Regions from separate parts of the Citrobacter braakii genome, predicted to be linked through region 1. Evidence: predicted binding sites of a transcription regulator. Region 1 holds the regulator's gene; each other region holds the start of a gene.
What was found. Region 1 encodes PhoB, which activates phosphate uptake and scavenging genes when phosphate is short. Its sites were predicted from a motif close to CTGTCATAAAACTGNCNNAT; they were not measured.
Positions count from the first base shown of each region.

Region 2: GFC06_RS20070 (phosphoethanolamine transferase) is a predicted target of PhoB. The motif match lies at 2,769-2,788, and genes of this name have one in related genera.
Region 3: GFC06_RS14410 (heavy metal response regulator transcription factor) is a predicted target of PhoB. The motif match lies at 1,809-1,828, and genes of this name have one in related genera.
Region 4: acuI (acrylyl-CoA reductase (NADPH)) is a predicted target of PhoB. The motif match lies at 1,141-1,160, and genes of this name have one in related genera.

Region 1 is NZ_CP045771.1:4,740,705-4,744,510, forward strand. It holds gene phoR (phosphate regulon sensor histidine kinase PhoR) at 342-1,637, opposite strand; gene phoB (phosphate response regulator transcription factor PhoB) at 1,688-2,377, opposite strand; gene sbcD (exonuclease subunit SbcD) at 2,568-3,770, shown strand; gene sbcC (exonuclease subunit SbcC) at 3,767-3,806, shown strand, end outside.
Region 2 is NZ_CP045771.1:4,245,298-4,249,103, reverse strand. It holds gene rhtA (threonine/homoserine exporter RhtA) at 1-13, opposite strand, end outside; gene ompX (outer membrane protein OmpX) at 425-940, shown strand; gene GFC06_RS20070 (phosphoethanolamine transferase) at 1,004-2,590, opposite strand; gene mntS (manganase accumulation protein MntS) at 2,867-2,995, opposite strand; gene mntR (manganese-binding transcriptional regulator MntR) at 3,182-3,655, shown strand; gene GFC06_RS20055 (anion transporter) at 3,652-3,806, shown strand, end outside.
Region 3 is NZ_CP045771.1:3,088,363-3,092,168, reverse strand. It holds gene GFC06_RS14415 (alpha/beta hydrolase) at 611-1,660, opposite strand; gene GFC06_RS14410 (heavy metal response regulator transcription factor) at 1,880-2,560, shown strand; gene GFC06_RS14405 (heavy metal sensor histidine kinase) at 2,576-3,806, shown strand, end outside.
Region 4 is NZ_CP045771.1:1,449,347-1,453,152, reverse strand. It holds gene csrD (RNase E specificity factor CsrD) at 1-1,129, opposite strand, end outside; gene acuI (acrylyl-CoA reductase (NADPH)) at 1,355-2,329, shown strand; gene msrP (protein-methionine-sulfoxide reductase catalytic subunit MsrP) at 2,449-3,453, shown strand; gene msrQ (protein-methionine-sulfoxide reductase heme-binding subunit MsrQ) at 3,454-3,806, shown strand, end outside.

The DNA.
Region 1 (3,806 bases):
ATACAGCGGCATTTTTGCTCAATTCCAGCGGGAAACACTCCCAGACTGGCGCGGCGAAGAATAGTTTTTCGATTTACCGCGTAAATGCAGTCGGTATGACAGCACCTGGAGCGCAATTTAAACGCTTATAACGTTTTAAAGCAAGGTGGGATCCCAAAACCAGAACAATATAGCGATATGAAAAATGGGGTTAGCACAAAACACCATTTCATGGAAAAAGGTATGGGTAATAGTTCGAACAAAAAACAACCAAACGTCGTAAAATTCAGGATGGTTATATTGACCGCATAGAAAAAGCCAGCTTGCGCTGGCTTTTGGAAAGATTATCTTACGAATGCGCCTTAACCGTTAATTTTGGCAATTAAACGTTCCGGGATCACGAAACTAAATCGCGTCCCAACGCCTGGTTCGCTTTCGATATTCAAGCGACTGTCGTGATGATGCAGCGCATGCTTAACGATGGCCAGACCAAGTCCGCTGCCGCCCGTTTGCCGCGATCGCGCCTTATCCACACGATAAAAACGTTCGGTTAAGCGTGGAATATGCTCGGCGGCAATGCCTGGACCGTTGTCTTCCACGCAAAACTCCGCCCCCGACGCCACATGCTGCCAGCGTACGGTAATGTGCGTTCCCGCTGGCGTATGGTTCACCGCGTTGTAGACGAGATTCGAGATAGCGCTACGCAACTGCTCCTCGTTACCCCGCACGTTCAGGCTGTTATCAACATCAAAGGTAAACGTATGTTTTTGCTGGCTCAGCGTTTGCGCTTCGTGTTCGAGCACGCGCAGCATCATGGGCACATCGACCTTCTCATTCAGCAGTAGCGTCGGAGCAGCCTCAATTTTTGACAGCGTCAGCAGCTGTTTCACCAGCCCTTCCATGCGATACGTTTGTTCGCGCATGGTATGCAGCGCTTTTTCACGCGTCGTCCCTTCCAGCGGATGCTCCTGCATCATTTCCAGGTACCCTTGTAACACCGTCAGAGGCGTACGCAGTTCATGGCTGGCGTTGGCGAAAAAGTTACGTCGTGAACCTTCCAGTTGATGCATCTGGGTAACGTCGCGCGCCACCATCAGCAGTTGCTTATCGGTATAGGGCATCACGCGAATTTCCAGATGCCGTCCGGTATTGAGTACCAGATTGATCGGTCGGCTAAAATCGCGCGTTTTCAGATATTGTGTAAATTCCGGGTAGCGCAACAGGTTAAGAATATTTTGCCCGCTATCGTCCGGCCAGCGCAGTCCCAGAACCTGCTGAGCCAGTCCGTTACACCAGAAGATACCGCCTTCTTCAGTGGTCAGCACCACCGCGTCGGGTAGCGATTCCGCCCCGCTGCGAAAACGTTTAATCAGATTACCCAGTTCACGACGGCGCTTTTTGTTGCGCAGTTGCATTTGATGCAGCCCGTACAGCAACGGCTCCCAACTGCCTCGCCCCGGCGGCGGCGTCATGCTTCTGTCGACCCATAGCCACCAGGACAAACGTAATAAATTCCAGAAATGCCAGATAAGCAGGCCCGTTACCGACGCCAGTAAAAACCAGGGCAGGTAACCGAAAAAAGCGCTAAGGATAAATGCCGGTATGCAGCACAGGATCAGCTCCAGTACCAACCTTTTCCATGACAATCGTTCTAGCAAACGTCTTACTCCCTATACGGCCTATTCCTTCAGGCCCTGATTCTTGTCAGTCAGAAGCGGGTTGAAAAACGATATCCCGTCCCGCGAACCGTCTGCACCATACGATCGTGTCCGCTGTGCTCCAGCGCCTTACGTAAGCGGCGGATGTGCACATCCACTGTCCGGTCTTCCACGTACACATTGGTTCCCCAGACATGATTGAGGAGTTGCTCGCGACTGTAGACACGCTCGGGATGAGTCATAAAGAAGTGCAACAGTTTGAATTCGGTCGGCCCCATATCCAGCGGATCCTCGCCGGTCATCACGCGATGCGAGGTGGGATCAAGGCTTAGCCCCTGCATCTCTATAACCTCTTCCACCGCCATCGGTGAAATACGACGCAGAACTGCTTTAATACGCGCCACCAGCTCCTTGGGAGAAAAGGGCTTGGTAATATAGTCATCCGCGCCGGTTTCCAGCCCCCGGACGCGATCTTCCTCTTCCCCCCTCGCCGTCAGCATCATCACCGGGATATCCCGCGTCATCGCTTCGCGCTTGAGATGTTTAATAAACTGTAGACCCGAGCCGCCGGGAAGCATCCAATCAAGCAGGACGAGATCCGGCCAGGGTTCATTGAGTTGGTTCACAGCACTGTCATAGTCTTCGGCTTCAACGGGTTGAAATCCGTTTTGCTCGAGCACGAAGCAGACCATTTCACGAATTGGAGCTTCATCTTCTACGACCAGAATACGTCTCGCCATGATTTGCCCTGTTTGTAATTAAATCGTTTGCCATCAATACAGTGCCATTATGCGTCAGTTTTATGACAGATTTATGAAAAGATAGTCCAGGTTTAACGCAGCCCGGCGAATTATGACAGCCCGGAGACAAGATATTCCCACTCGTGAAGGGTTATAATCCCCGCCATTGTTTTACCGTCATGGAACTCTTATGCGCATCCTTCACACGTCTGACTGGCATCTGGGCCAAAATTTCTACAGCAAGAGCCGCGCCGCCGAGCATCAGGCCTTTCTCGACTGGCTGCTGGAAACGGCACAATCCCAGCAGGTGGATGCCATTATTGTGGCAGGCGATATTTTCGATACCGGCTCACCGCCTAGCTATGCCCGTGAGCTGTATAACCGTTTTGTCGTCAATCTGCAGCAAACCGGCTGTCATCTGGTGGTGCTGGCAGGCAACCACGACTCTGTCGCCACGCTCAATGAATCCCGCGATATTCTGGCGTTTCTCAACACCACGGTGGTTGCCAGCGCTGGCCATGGGCCGCAGATACTGCCGCTACGCGACGGTACGCCGGGGGCGATCCTGTGTCCGGTGCCTTTTTTACGTCCGCGCGACATCATCACCAGCCAGGCTGGGCTGACAGGACAAGAAAAACAGCAGCATTTACTGGGCGCAATCACCGACTATTATCAGCAGCAGTATCAGGATGCCTGCACGCTGCGCGGCGACCACAATCTTCCCATCATTGCGACCGGGCATTTGACCACCGTCGGAGCCAGTAAAAGCGACGCCGTACGTGACATTTATATCGGTACGCTGGACGCCTTCCCGGCGCAAAACTTCCCACCGGCAGACTACATCGCGCTGGGACATATTCACCGGGCGCAGGTTATCGGCGGCACGGAACATATTCGCTACTGCGGCTCGCCGATTGCCCTCAGTTTTGACGAGTGCGGCAAAAGCAAATGTGTACATCTGGTGAGCTTTGACGCGGGGAAACTTAGCGCCGTTGAAAATCTCACCGTGCCGGTTACGCAGCAGCTTGCGGTACTGAAAGGCGATTTAGCCGCCATTACTACCCAGCTTGAGCAGTGGCGCGGCGTGCAGCAAGAGCCACCGGTGTGGCTGGATATTGAAATCACCACCGACGACTACCTGCATGATATGCAACGTAAGATCCAGGCCTTAACCGAAGATTTACCGGTAGAGGTGCTACTGGTGCGCCGCAGTCGTGAACAGCGCGAACGCATTATGGCCAATGAACGACGTGAAACGTTAAGCGAGCTGAGCGTGGCAGAGGTTTTTGACCGCCGCCTGGCGCTGGAAGAACTCGAAGAACCGCAGCGTGAGCGGCTTAACCAGCTGTTTAGCGCAACCTTACAAACGCTCGCCGGGGAGGCTGAAGCATGAAAATTCTCAGCCTGCGCCTGAAAAACCTCAACTCCC
Region 2 (3,806 bases), 500 kb from region 1:
ACGACCCCGGCATCCTTTCTCCTGTCAAATGATAATTACACGCCTTCATCTGCGTGACGTTGCAAATTTGCTACGACACGGATGACGTGATGTATAGAAAAGTAAAACAGCGAGTGTAATGGAAATACGCACCGCTGGTTGAGTATTCGTTGAAAAAAAAATTGCTCAGTTCCGTACAATGGCATGAAAGTGATGGATTAATAATCTGTGTGATTAGGAATATTCTGGATGAATGTGCCATATTGTGCGCGCAATAATGGCATTTTAGGTTAGAAAAGTGATGTTAATTGAAAGAGATAGCGGGTTTCTGAAACGTTCTGTTACATGAAAGACCCCGTTAGACATCGCGAATCGCAAAGAGTTTCCCATCAATTTTTGGTATATTTAAAACTTAGGATTTACTTGAAGCACATTTGAGGTGGTTATGAAAAAAATTGCATGTCTTTCAGCACTGGCCGCTGTTCTGGCTTTCTCCGCAGGTACTGCTGTAGCTGCGACTTCTACCGTTACCGGTGGTTACGCTCAGAGCGATGCTCAGGGCGCAGCGAACAAAATGAACGGTTTTAACCTGAAGTATCGCTACGAGCAGGACAGCAACCCGCTGGGTGTTATCGGTTCCTTCACTTACACTGAAAAAGATCGTACCGATGCGTCTGGCGACTACAACAAAACCCAGTACTACGGCATCACTGCTGGTCCGGCTTACCGTCTGAACGACTGGGCAAGCATCTACGGTGTAGTGGGTGTTGGCTACGGTAAATTCCAGAACGCAGCATCCCCGGCTGATAACCACACCACCAGTGACTACGGTTTCTCTTACGGTGCTGGTCTGCAGTTCAACCCGATCGAAAACGTTGCTCTGGACTTCTCCTACGAGCAGAGCCGTATTCGTAGCGTTGACGTTGGCACCTGGATCGCTGGCGTGGGTTACCGCTTCTAATCACTTCGGTGATACAAAAAATCCGCCTCTCGGGGCGGATTTTTTTTGTGCGCAACTCAGAGATTAACGAGATTTGGTCTCAAAGATGTCGGTACCCAGATGGTTGTAGTCCACCTTCTGCAATTTGAAGTTGGTGATGTACACCGGGCCAGCCTTTTTCTCTGAAATAAAGCGATAGCTGTTGGTGATTTCCTTCGCGCTTATCCCCGTCCACTGCGAGAAAAAGCTGAGGAAATCATTGGCGGAGCGACGGGCTTTAATCACCCGGTGCGCTTTATCATCGCTCGACAGCACCATAAATGGTACCTGGAAATTCTGCTGGAACTGATCGTCATGCGCCAGGTACTGCACCTCTTTCCCCCGCTCTTTAAACGCGAGGCCATGATCGGAGAAATAGACCATCGAGAAGCTGTTATCGCTGTTACGTAACTGATCGTAAAGCTGGCGCAGCAGGTCATCCGTCTGCGTCATGGTGTACAGATAGCAAGATGTCTCTTTTGACTGGACGAAAGTCTCGTATTTACCCTGCGTCCGGTCGCAGGCCTGCGGATGCGAGCCCATTAAATGCAGCACGATAAGCTGTGGCTGAGTGCGCTCGGTTGCCAGCACCTGGGCGGTCATCTTCAACAACGCTTCGTCACGGGTATTTTTATCCGCTTCGAAATCACCGCTTTTGAGGAACTGAACTTCATCAGCTCGCTTCGCAATGCTGGCGATGGCCGTATCGTATTCACCAATCTGTCCCTGATTGGAGAACCACCACGTCTGGAATCCCGCGCGGTTGGCCAGAGTGACAAAGTTATCCTGGAACTGGGGTTTATCGTCGACCACCCGATTTAGCGTCAGGCCGAGTGATTTTTGTGTCGAACCGCTTGCCGCGATGTAATCCGCGAAGATGTAGCCGTTAACGGAACTGGCAAACGGCGTGTTATCCCAGTGACCGCCAAAAGCGCCTAACGCATCGCGGCGGGCGCTTTCGCCGATGACCACCACGTAGGTATGATACTTCGGCTTCACGGCGGTTACCGTCCAGCTGTCTTTCACGCTCGCCAGCTTCGCCATACGCTCTTGTTCGTCGAGCACTTCGTTGTTATTAACGATAACGTCCTTGGCAAAGCGGAAAACCGGATAGCCGGTGTCTTTCAGCTTGAACACGCCGCCCCAGGCCAGGTTTTGCACCGGGGTTACAAAGAACGCGACTATGCTGAACAGCAAACAAATACTGTCGAACTTATTCCAGCTACGCTGCGGCACCTCTTTTTTACGGCGTACGGCGATAACACCGAGGGCGAAAATAAACACCCCAACCAGATAACTGTACCAGGGGAAGATGGTGAGGATTTCAGTAGACTCTTCCATATTGGTTGAGTGCAGCGCCAGCAAGGTATTGAAGTTCGGCGAACCGTAAGCCTGGCCAAACGGGAAGTACATTGCCGCTACCAGCGAGCAAATGCCAATCAGCACTTTCTGCGCACGCGGCGCGCTGCGCCACAGCAGCATCAATATACAGGTGAAAGCAACGCTATAGAGCAGGCTAAGCGGATAGCCCAGCGCAAGGTTGATCAGCAGAGACTGTAAGAAATAGAGGCCAGTCCACGGACTAATCGCCCGGCTACGAGCAATGATTGAATCTTTGAGGGTTAAATTCATATGCCACTGTTACAAAAACGCCATGTGCTTACCCTGGCGCTAAGGGTCATTGCCTGCCTGAGAGAGCGAGAAGGGGGATAGGGTCCGCATCCGCGAGCCGCAATATATGCAGGGCTGCGAAAAGATAGAGTGTGTGCAAGAGAAGGTCAACTACTACTAAGAAATTGTTTTGCGAGGGGCGTGGCAAAACTGACAAAAAGAAGGGTTATTGGCACGAAAACGATCACCGTATCCGAGTTACGGCAGGAAAATGAAGCGGCGTACCGCGACGCCGCATTATTTATCTGCAGTTTTGTCCTGCTCTGGTTTGCTGTTAATCATGTCGCACAGCATAGAGATCAGCATTAACCGTACTTTAAAGGGAGAGTGGCTAAACACGCGTATACACCTCTTAAATTCATTCATATAAACCTCCTGACTTCACGATCCCATCAGTCCTTGAGGGATGTCTTTATTATATACAGATATAGCACAGGCTATATTATATAGCTATTGCTAAAACGTTAATTTTTTGTGCCCACGCAACTCTGGTTTACAATGAGCGTTCTCTAATCAGATGCCGTTAACGCGTCACAGTAACGAGGAAGCAGAATGAGTCGTCGCGCAGGTATGCCAACAACAAAAAAAGTGACGCAATTGGTGAATGTCGAAGAACACGTTGAAGGATTTCGTCAGGTCCGGGAGGCACATCGCCGTGAGCTGATTGATGACTACGTAGAGCTGATTTCCGATCTCATTATTGAGGTGGGTGAAGCGCGCCAGGTAGATATGGCCGCACGGCTTGGGGTTTCCCAGCCGACGGTTGCTAAAATGCTTAAGCGTCTTGCTTCAGTTGGGTTGATTGAAATGATCCCCTGGCGGGGCGTGTTTTTAACCGCAGAAGGTGAGCGACTGGCTCAGGAGAGTCGGGAGCGTCACCAGATTGTGGAGAATTTCCTGCTGATGTTAGGTATCAGCCCGGAAATTGCCCGTCGCGACGCGGAAGGAATGGAGCATCACGTCAGTAAGGAAACGCTGGAGGCTTTTAGCCGGTTTACGCAACAGCAAGGCACAGGCTCTGAATGAGTTTTCCTTTACTACGCGCCTTACAGCGCGATCGCTTTTTTCAGCTGTTAATCATCGTCGGGGTTGTACTGAGCCTGTTCGTGCCGTTTACGCCAAGGTCGTGGCCGGGGGCGATAGACTGGCACACGATCATTACGCTTAGCGGCCTGAT
Region 3 (3,806 bases), 1.7 Mb from region 1:
ACTATTAATTTGGCTTATCAGAGATAAGCCCTGTCAAAATTCAGATATATCATCCTGGTGCTCCTTTGTATTCCTGAAAGTGCGATTATTCCAGTTCTGTTCCTGTATATTCTCTCATTGAGCTTATAGTTTGCGTTGACGACATCAGATTATAGCTTTTCTTAGCAAGTTAAAAGGTGTGTATCTGACTAATAGCACAACCGTGTTTGCATTTTCCCGCTGTGACCGTCCTGCAAGTAACCTGAAAGGCGTCGGGTATTAGCACTTAATGCCTTAAGTATTATTTTAAAGTTTTTTCCGACGAACAAGTCGCCTGAAGAGGGAACGCCCGCCTCAAGAAGCTGCATGCCGAAGCCATGCTGGATAAGGAGGCACTCAATGCCGTAATGCTAAACCTAAAGTTGGCCTGTACCACGAAGTAAAACCTTACAGGCAAATAATAATCCTCAGATGTCCCTGCCGTTTTATGAATTTCATTCATAGCGGCTATTTAATGTGCGTAATTATCTTTCCTCCCGACTTCGTTAGTCTTGGTCACATGCGGACACACTCATTATGTCCTGATATGACCAGCCTGAGTGGCTGGCCAAAGGTATCGTCTGATAGGGGGTTAAATACTCTTATCGAAGAAGACGTCCAGCTTTTGCAAAGCCTTGTCGACGTACTCAGGAACCCAATACGTCTCGATATGGGTAGCGCCATCGATCAGGAAGAGTTCTTTGTCTTTTGTACCGGTGGCTTTCGCAAACGCATCATCCGTCATATAGAGCGTGTCGGCTTTTGTACCAGCAATCATCAGCAGCGGTTTATTGATGAGATTGATATGGTCCGTAACGTCAAAACTCATCAAATCTAACAGGCTACTTGTCGTGTATTTAAACGTAGAGTTCGGGTGCGCGTGAGTTTTCCAGTAGTACTCATAGCCCTGTCGATATAAGGCAAAAGGTAACTTAGCGATCTGTTCATCAGTCAGATTGGCATCACCGGAGTACAGGACTTCACCTCCGGAAGCTTCCTGAGCACGTGCGTCAGAAGCCTGCTGAAGACGCTGCTGAATAGTATCCAGCTGTGAGTCCTGAAAACCGTTGCGCCGCACCAGGCCTGAATTAAACATGCTGATGGTTGCGATCGATTTAAACCGTTGATCCGTTTCGGCCGCAACAAGTGAATAACCGCCACCTCCGCAAATACCCAGCAGACCGAGGCGGGAAGTATCCACTCCCGGATACTGGCTGATGTAGTCAGCCATGCCGTGGATATCCTCGATGCGATTAGCGGGTTTATCCACGCTGCGAGGCATCCCACCGCTCGCGCCCTGATAAGCCGCGTCGGCAGTAATCGTGATGTAGCCCTGTTCGGCGAGACGCTGGGCATACAATCCTGCGACCTGCTCTTTTACGCCGCCATTCGGATGTGCAACCACCACGGCAGGGTATTTTTTGGCGGGATCGTAGTTAGCAGGGGTATAGACATTCGCAGCTATCTGAATGCCATGCAGATCGTACTTCACCGGATGAATGTTGACCTTGCCTTTGACGTTCTCAGTGATGGCACCGTCATAGGCCAGGGTGAATGGATTTTTTTTGTAATCAGCCGCATTGACTGAGGTGGCCCCGGTTATTGCCGTGAGCAGTATTGCAGTTAACAGATTGAATTTCATGGTCTCTCCCGATGAGTTTCAGGCTTGCGGATTTAAATGTGCAGACTCAGGTTAGAGAGAGAGGCCTGTCAGCATCGTGACAGGTAAATAACATTTTTGTCAGCAAGCAGGCTGAGATGGCTTCATGTTTCTGACAATGCTGTCAGGTAAGCGTCAGCTTTATGTTGGCAATCAAGAGGCAGAATAAGTCCGATTGAACAGTTAAGAGGAAATCCCGTTATGCGCCTGTTGCTAGTCGAAGATGAAGAAAAAACGTCAACCTATCTCAACCGTGCGTTGAGTGAATCCGGATTTACGGTAGATGTCTCTGCAGATGGCGCTGAAGGTCTTCATTACGCGCTGGAGCTTGACTACGACGCGATAATCCTTGATGTGATGCTGCCGGGGATGGATGGCTACCGGGTACTTGAGGGGGTGCGAGCCGTCAAACAGACGCCGGTACTAATGCTCTCGGCCCGCGGTTCGGTCGACGAGCGCGTCAAAGGGCTTCGGCTTGGCGCGGATGATTATCTCCCTAAGCCCTTTTCACTGATTGAACTGGTGGCGCGTATTCAGGCACTGGTGCGTCGCCGCGCTACGGATGGCGCAGACATCACCCAGCTGCAAATTCACGATCTGCATCTCGACCTGCTGGCCCGCCGCGTATTTCGCGCCGGAACGCGACTGGAGTTGACCGCAAAAGAGTTTTCCCTGTTAAGTCTTCTCGCCCGGCATCAGGGGGAGATTCTGTCAAAAATGATGATTGCTGAGCAGATATGGGACATGAATTTTGACAGCGATGCCAATGTGGTTGAAGTCGCCATTAAACGTCTGCGAGCCAAAGTGGATGCCCCATTCGACGTCAAACTGTTACATACCGTTCGTGGCATGGGGTATGTCCTCGAAGTCCGGTCGGAATAAATGAAGAGGCTCAGCATGCCTAAACGTTCCATCTCTGTTCACCTGGCGCTGATGTTTGCCTTATCCGCGCTGCTGATTGTGTCTATTATCGGTATCCTGCTCAGAAGCTCCTTACATGACTCTTTGCAAAAGCAGATGCACAACGAACTGTTGTTCCGGGAATCATTAATGAGTCCGTGGATCGCCGCACGAACCTCGGCTGACGGCTGGTCGACGTTGGCTAATAAATTTACTGTGCTAACCAATTCTGAAGGTGAGCGCGTTCGCTACTGGATAGTGAGCGATAACCCGCGCTTTAGCATGGGGGGAATACCACCGGTGGGCGTTCAGTGGTCTTCTTTGCAGGAGGGATTTAATAAAGTGCCCGGCGCATCGGAAGGTGCATGCTCACTGTTCCTGTTAGTGAAAACCATCCCCGCCAACGGTGAAAGGCCTGAGCTGCGCTATGTGGTTGCCATCGACTCTACGCCGTATATGGGCACACTCGATGCGTTCACACGAACGCTGCTGATTATTGCCGCGCTGGGCGTACTGATTGTCGCCTTACTGGGATACGTTGTTTCACGGATTGGCCTGCGTCCGGTGGGCATGCTCAGTCAGCAGGCACAACACCTTGCACCAGGTGACCATGGCCAGCGCCTGAATACCTGCGCGTTGCCCGAAGAACTGCAGCAACTGGCATCATCATTTAACGGTGTGTTAGAGCGTCAGGAAATCGCCTGGCGACAGCTCGAGAGCTTTAATGCCGATGTTGCGCATGAACTTCGTACCCCGCTGACTAACCTGATCGGCCAGACGCAACTCGGGCTATCACGCCGACGTTCACAAGATGAACTGGAAGAGTTATTGGGTTCAAACCTTGAGGAACTTGAACGCATGACGTCGATAGTTAACGACATGCTGTTCCTGTCTCATGCGCACGCAGGTGAACATGCTTCCCAGCTTACGCAGGTGTCCCTGCGCGAAGAAACCCTGAAAACAGCGGAATATGTTGAACCCTCTTTTGCTGAAAAACAGCTTTCGCTGGAGGTTGAGGGCGACGTCACGGCGCATATCGACAGGCGGCTGTTTCACCGTTCACTGGCTAATTTGCTGGAAAATAGCGCCAGGCATTCCCCCTCCAATAGCACGGTTACGGTGCGCTTAAGCGAAAAAGGCAATCAAGCTTGTGTAGACGTTTCTAACCCTGGCGATCCGATAGCGCCAGAGCACTTGCACCGGCTTTTCGAACGGTTCTATCGTGTTG
Region 4 (3,806 bases), 1.6 Mb from region 1:
GCAATACCGAGTTCCGCGTGGCGGCTTCAGCGTGATCCATCACTTGTTCCGTCGACTGACCGCTGCGGCAAACACAAATGCCAATATGAACCATATCGGCACGGTCGATCATTTTATTAGCCGGAAGCGCATCTACCGCTTTTAATAATTGCCCGGCAATACTTTCCGCCTCTTTCAGCGTGCGGTGTGGCAACAGGATGGCAAAATCGCTACGGTGGTAGCGCGCCAGCAACGCGCCCGGATAGCGCGTCATAAAAGTCGACAACAAATTGATTAGCGTTGAAATTTGTTCTTCCGCAAGGGTAATTCCCCAGCTATCGCGCAGCAGCGTAAAGTCCGGCAGGCGTACCATCATCACGACGCCATGCGATCCCACTTTTTCCTGATCTTCCAGCAGCGTTGCCAGTTGGTTATCAAAGAACAGGCGGTTGCTTAGCCCGGTTTTTGTATCCTGCGCCACATAGGAACGAATCAGCGTATCCAGTCGGCTACGTTGCTCGCGGGCACTTTGAATTTCGGTCAGCAGCATATCGAGCGCGCTACTGGTACGCGCAGGCCATTCATAAACAGTCCCCCGCACGTTCGGTCCACGTTCGCCGTTAAGAATGCGCGTTGAACGAATCTCCAGCAACTCTTGACCTGAAAGCTGACGCTGAAGCCAGCGCACAGACAAAAAGAGCATCAGTATAATGAAAGCAATCGCCAACGTGAGCGGCGCGGTAGTCATCAGCGAATGGAAATAGTTGCCCATGGGATCCTGATAAACCAGACGCAGCGACATGCCCGGGTGTTTGACCAACGGGACGGTGACATCACGATACAGATTGTTCGTCCCCGCCGGGCGGTAGCTGCTGGTTCGGGAGTGGTCATACACCACGTGTTCGCCCTGAAGCAGTTCGACGCGCACGATATCAACCGAAACCATCAGTTCATCGATTTGCGGGGTTAGCGCAACGACATCGCGGGAGACAAGGTGCGTATCAATCGCCGTCGCCACCGCCTGAACACGGGTGGTGAACTTATATTGAATCGCGTTATAGAAACTCAGCGAGCAGCCGATCAGAGTTACGAAGATCGTTAACCCTGTAAGCAGCGTCACAAAAGCTGAAAATTTCGTCGTTAATCGCATCCTTGTGTTAACTCCGACAGTTATGAAACAGGCATGAAAGTGATAAAGCGGCGCGAAAATGCAAAACTGAACGCAAAATCCGTCCATTTATACAAACAGTGTGGGCATACTACCAAATTAGGTATATCTGGCAATTTATTGCGCGGAATCGGCATCATGTTTTGATTAGCGAGTATAGTCTTCATTAATAATTTTCCAATCCACTATACGAATTGAGGACAGGTTATGCAGGCTTTGATCTTAGAACAGCAGGACGGAAAAACCCTCGCATCCGTTCAACCCCTCGACGAAAATCAGCTACCGGAAGGCGATGTGACGGTGGATGTCCACTGGTCAAGCCTGAACTATAAAGACGCCCTGGCTATCACCGGCAAGGGTAAAATCATTCGTAATTTTCCGATGATTCCTGGTATCGATTTCGCCGGTACCGTGCGCGCAAGCGAAGATCCCCGTTTTCATGCAGGTCAGGAAGTTTTACTGACCGGCTGGGGCGTGGGTGAAAATCATTGGGGTGGACTGGCCGAACGCGCACGCGTGAAAGGCGACTGGCTGGTTGCGCTGCCACAAGGGCTGGACGGACGTAAAGCCATGGTTATCGGGACCGCTGGCTTTACCGCCATGCTGTGCGTCATGGCGCTTGAAGATGCAGGTATTCGCCCGCAAGACGGTGAGATTGTCGTCACTGGCGCCAGCGGCGGCGTGGGTAGCACGGCCGTGGCGTTACTGCATAAGCTGGGTTATCAGGTTGCGGCGGTTTCGGGTCGCGAAAGTACTCACGACTACCTGAAGAGCCTGGGCGCTAACCGTATCCTTAGCCGTGATGAATTTGCTGAATCTCGTCCGTTGGAAAAACAGCTGTGGGCTGGTGCGGTTGATACCGTTGGCGACAAAGTTCTGGCAAAAGTCCTGGCACAGATGAACTACGGTGGCTGCGTTGCCGCCTGCGGCCTGGCTGGCGGTTTCGCTCTGCCGACGACGGTGATGCCATTTATTCTGCGTAACGTTCGTTTGCAAGGGGTGGACTCGGTGATGACCCCGCCGGCACGCCGGGCAGAAGCCTGGGCGCGTCTGGTTAAGGATCTGCCGGACTCTTTCTATGCTCAGGCCGCCACGGAGATTACGCTGGCGGATGCGCCGAAGTTTGCCGATGCCATCATCAATAACCAGGTGCAAGGTCGTACGCTGGTGAAGGTGAAGTAACAAGCTCTGGCGCAGAAATTTACACTTAATTAACGAAATTTCGCGGCATATCTACAGACTCCCTGCCATATTAACTACGCGTCCCCTGTCAGTTATGACGCGTAAGCCGGGAGTCTGTTATGAAGAAATTACGTCCATTTACAGAAGCCGACGTCACTGACGAGTCGGCTTTTTTTATGCAACGCCGCCAGGTACTGAAAGCATTAGGAATCAGCGCCGCCGCGTTGTCTTTCCCCCTCTCTGCGCAGGCTGACCTTCTTAGCTGGTTTAAGGGGAATGACCGCCCGCCCGCGCCCGCGGGTAAGCCGCTTGATTTCAGTAAACCCGCCGCCTGGCAAAATTCGCTTCCTTTAACGCCGGCGGATAAAGTTTCTGGCTACAACAACTTCTATGAGTTCGGTCTCGATAAAGCGGATCCGGCAGCCAATGCTGGCAGTCTGAAAACCGATCCGTGGACGTTAAAAATCAGTGGTGAGGTGGCAAAACCACTCACCCTCGATCACGATGCGCTGACCGCCCGTTTCCCACTGGAAGAACGGATTTACCGGATGCGCTGTGTGGAAGCCTGGTCAATGGTCGTGCCGTGGATTGGTTTTCCGTTACATAAACTGCTGGCGCAGGTTGAACCCACCAGCAACGCAAAATATGTCGCCTTCGAAACGATCTACGCACCGGATGAGATGCCCGGACAAAAAGATCGCTTTATTGGCGGCGGACTGAAGTATCCCTATGTTGAAGGACTGCGTCTGGATGAAGCTATGCATCCACTCACTCTGCTTACCGTGGGGGTTTATGGAAAAGCTCTTCCCCCACAAAATGGCGCGCCCATTCGCTTAATTGTGCCGTGGAAATACGGATTTAAAGGCATTAAGTCGATCGTGAGTATTAAACTAACCCGCGAACGCCCCCCGACAACCTGGAATCTGGCCGCCCCCAATGAATATGGATTTTATGCCAACGTGAATCCGCATGTCGATCACCCGCGCTGGTCCCAGGCCACTGAGCGTTTTATTGGCGCAGGCGGTATTCTGGACGTTCAGCGCCAACCCACGCTGCTGTTTAACGGTTACGCCGACGAGGTCGCTTCGCTGTACCGTGGTCTTAACCTGCAGGAGAATTTTTGAGTGCGCCTGACTGCAAAGCACATTACCGGGCTGAAAGTTTGCCTGCATCTTGCCGGCTTTTTACCGTTTGTCTGGCTATTTTGGGCGGTGAATCACGGTGGTCTGAGCGCAGACCCGGTCAAAGATATCCAGCACTTTACCGGTAGGACAGCTCTGAAATTCTTGCTGGCGACCTTGCTGGTCTCTCCCCTCGCGCGCTACGCTAAACAGCCATTATTGATACGCACACGGCGCCTGTTAGGGCTATGGTGTTTCGCCTGGGCAACGTTGCATTTAACCAGCTACGCACTCCTGGAACTGGGCATTCATAATCTGGCGCTGTTAGGACGGGAATTAATCACGCGACCTTATTT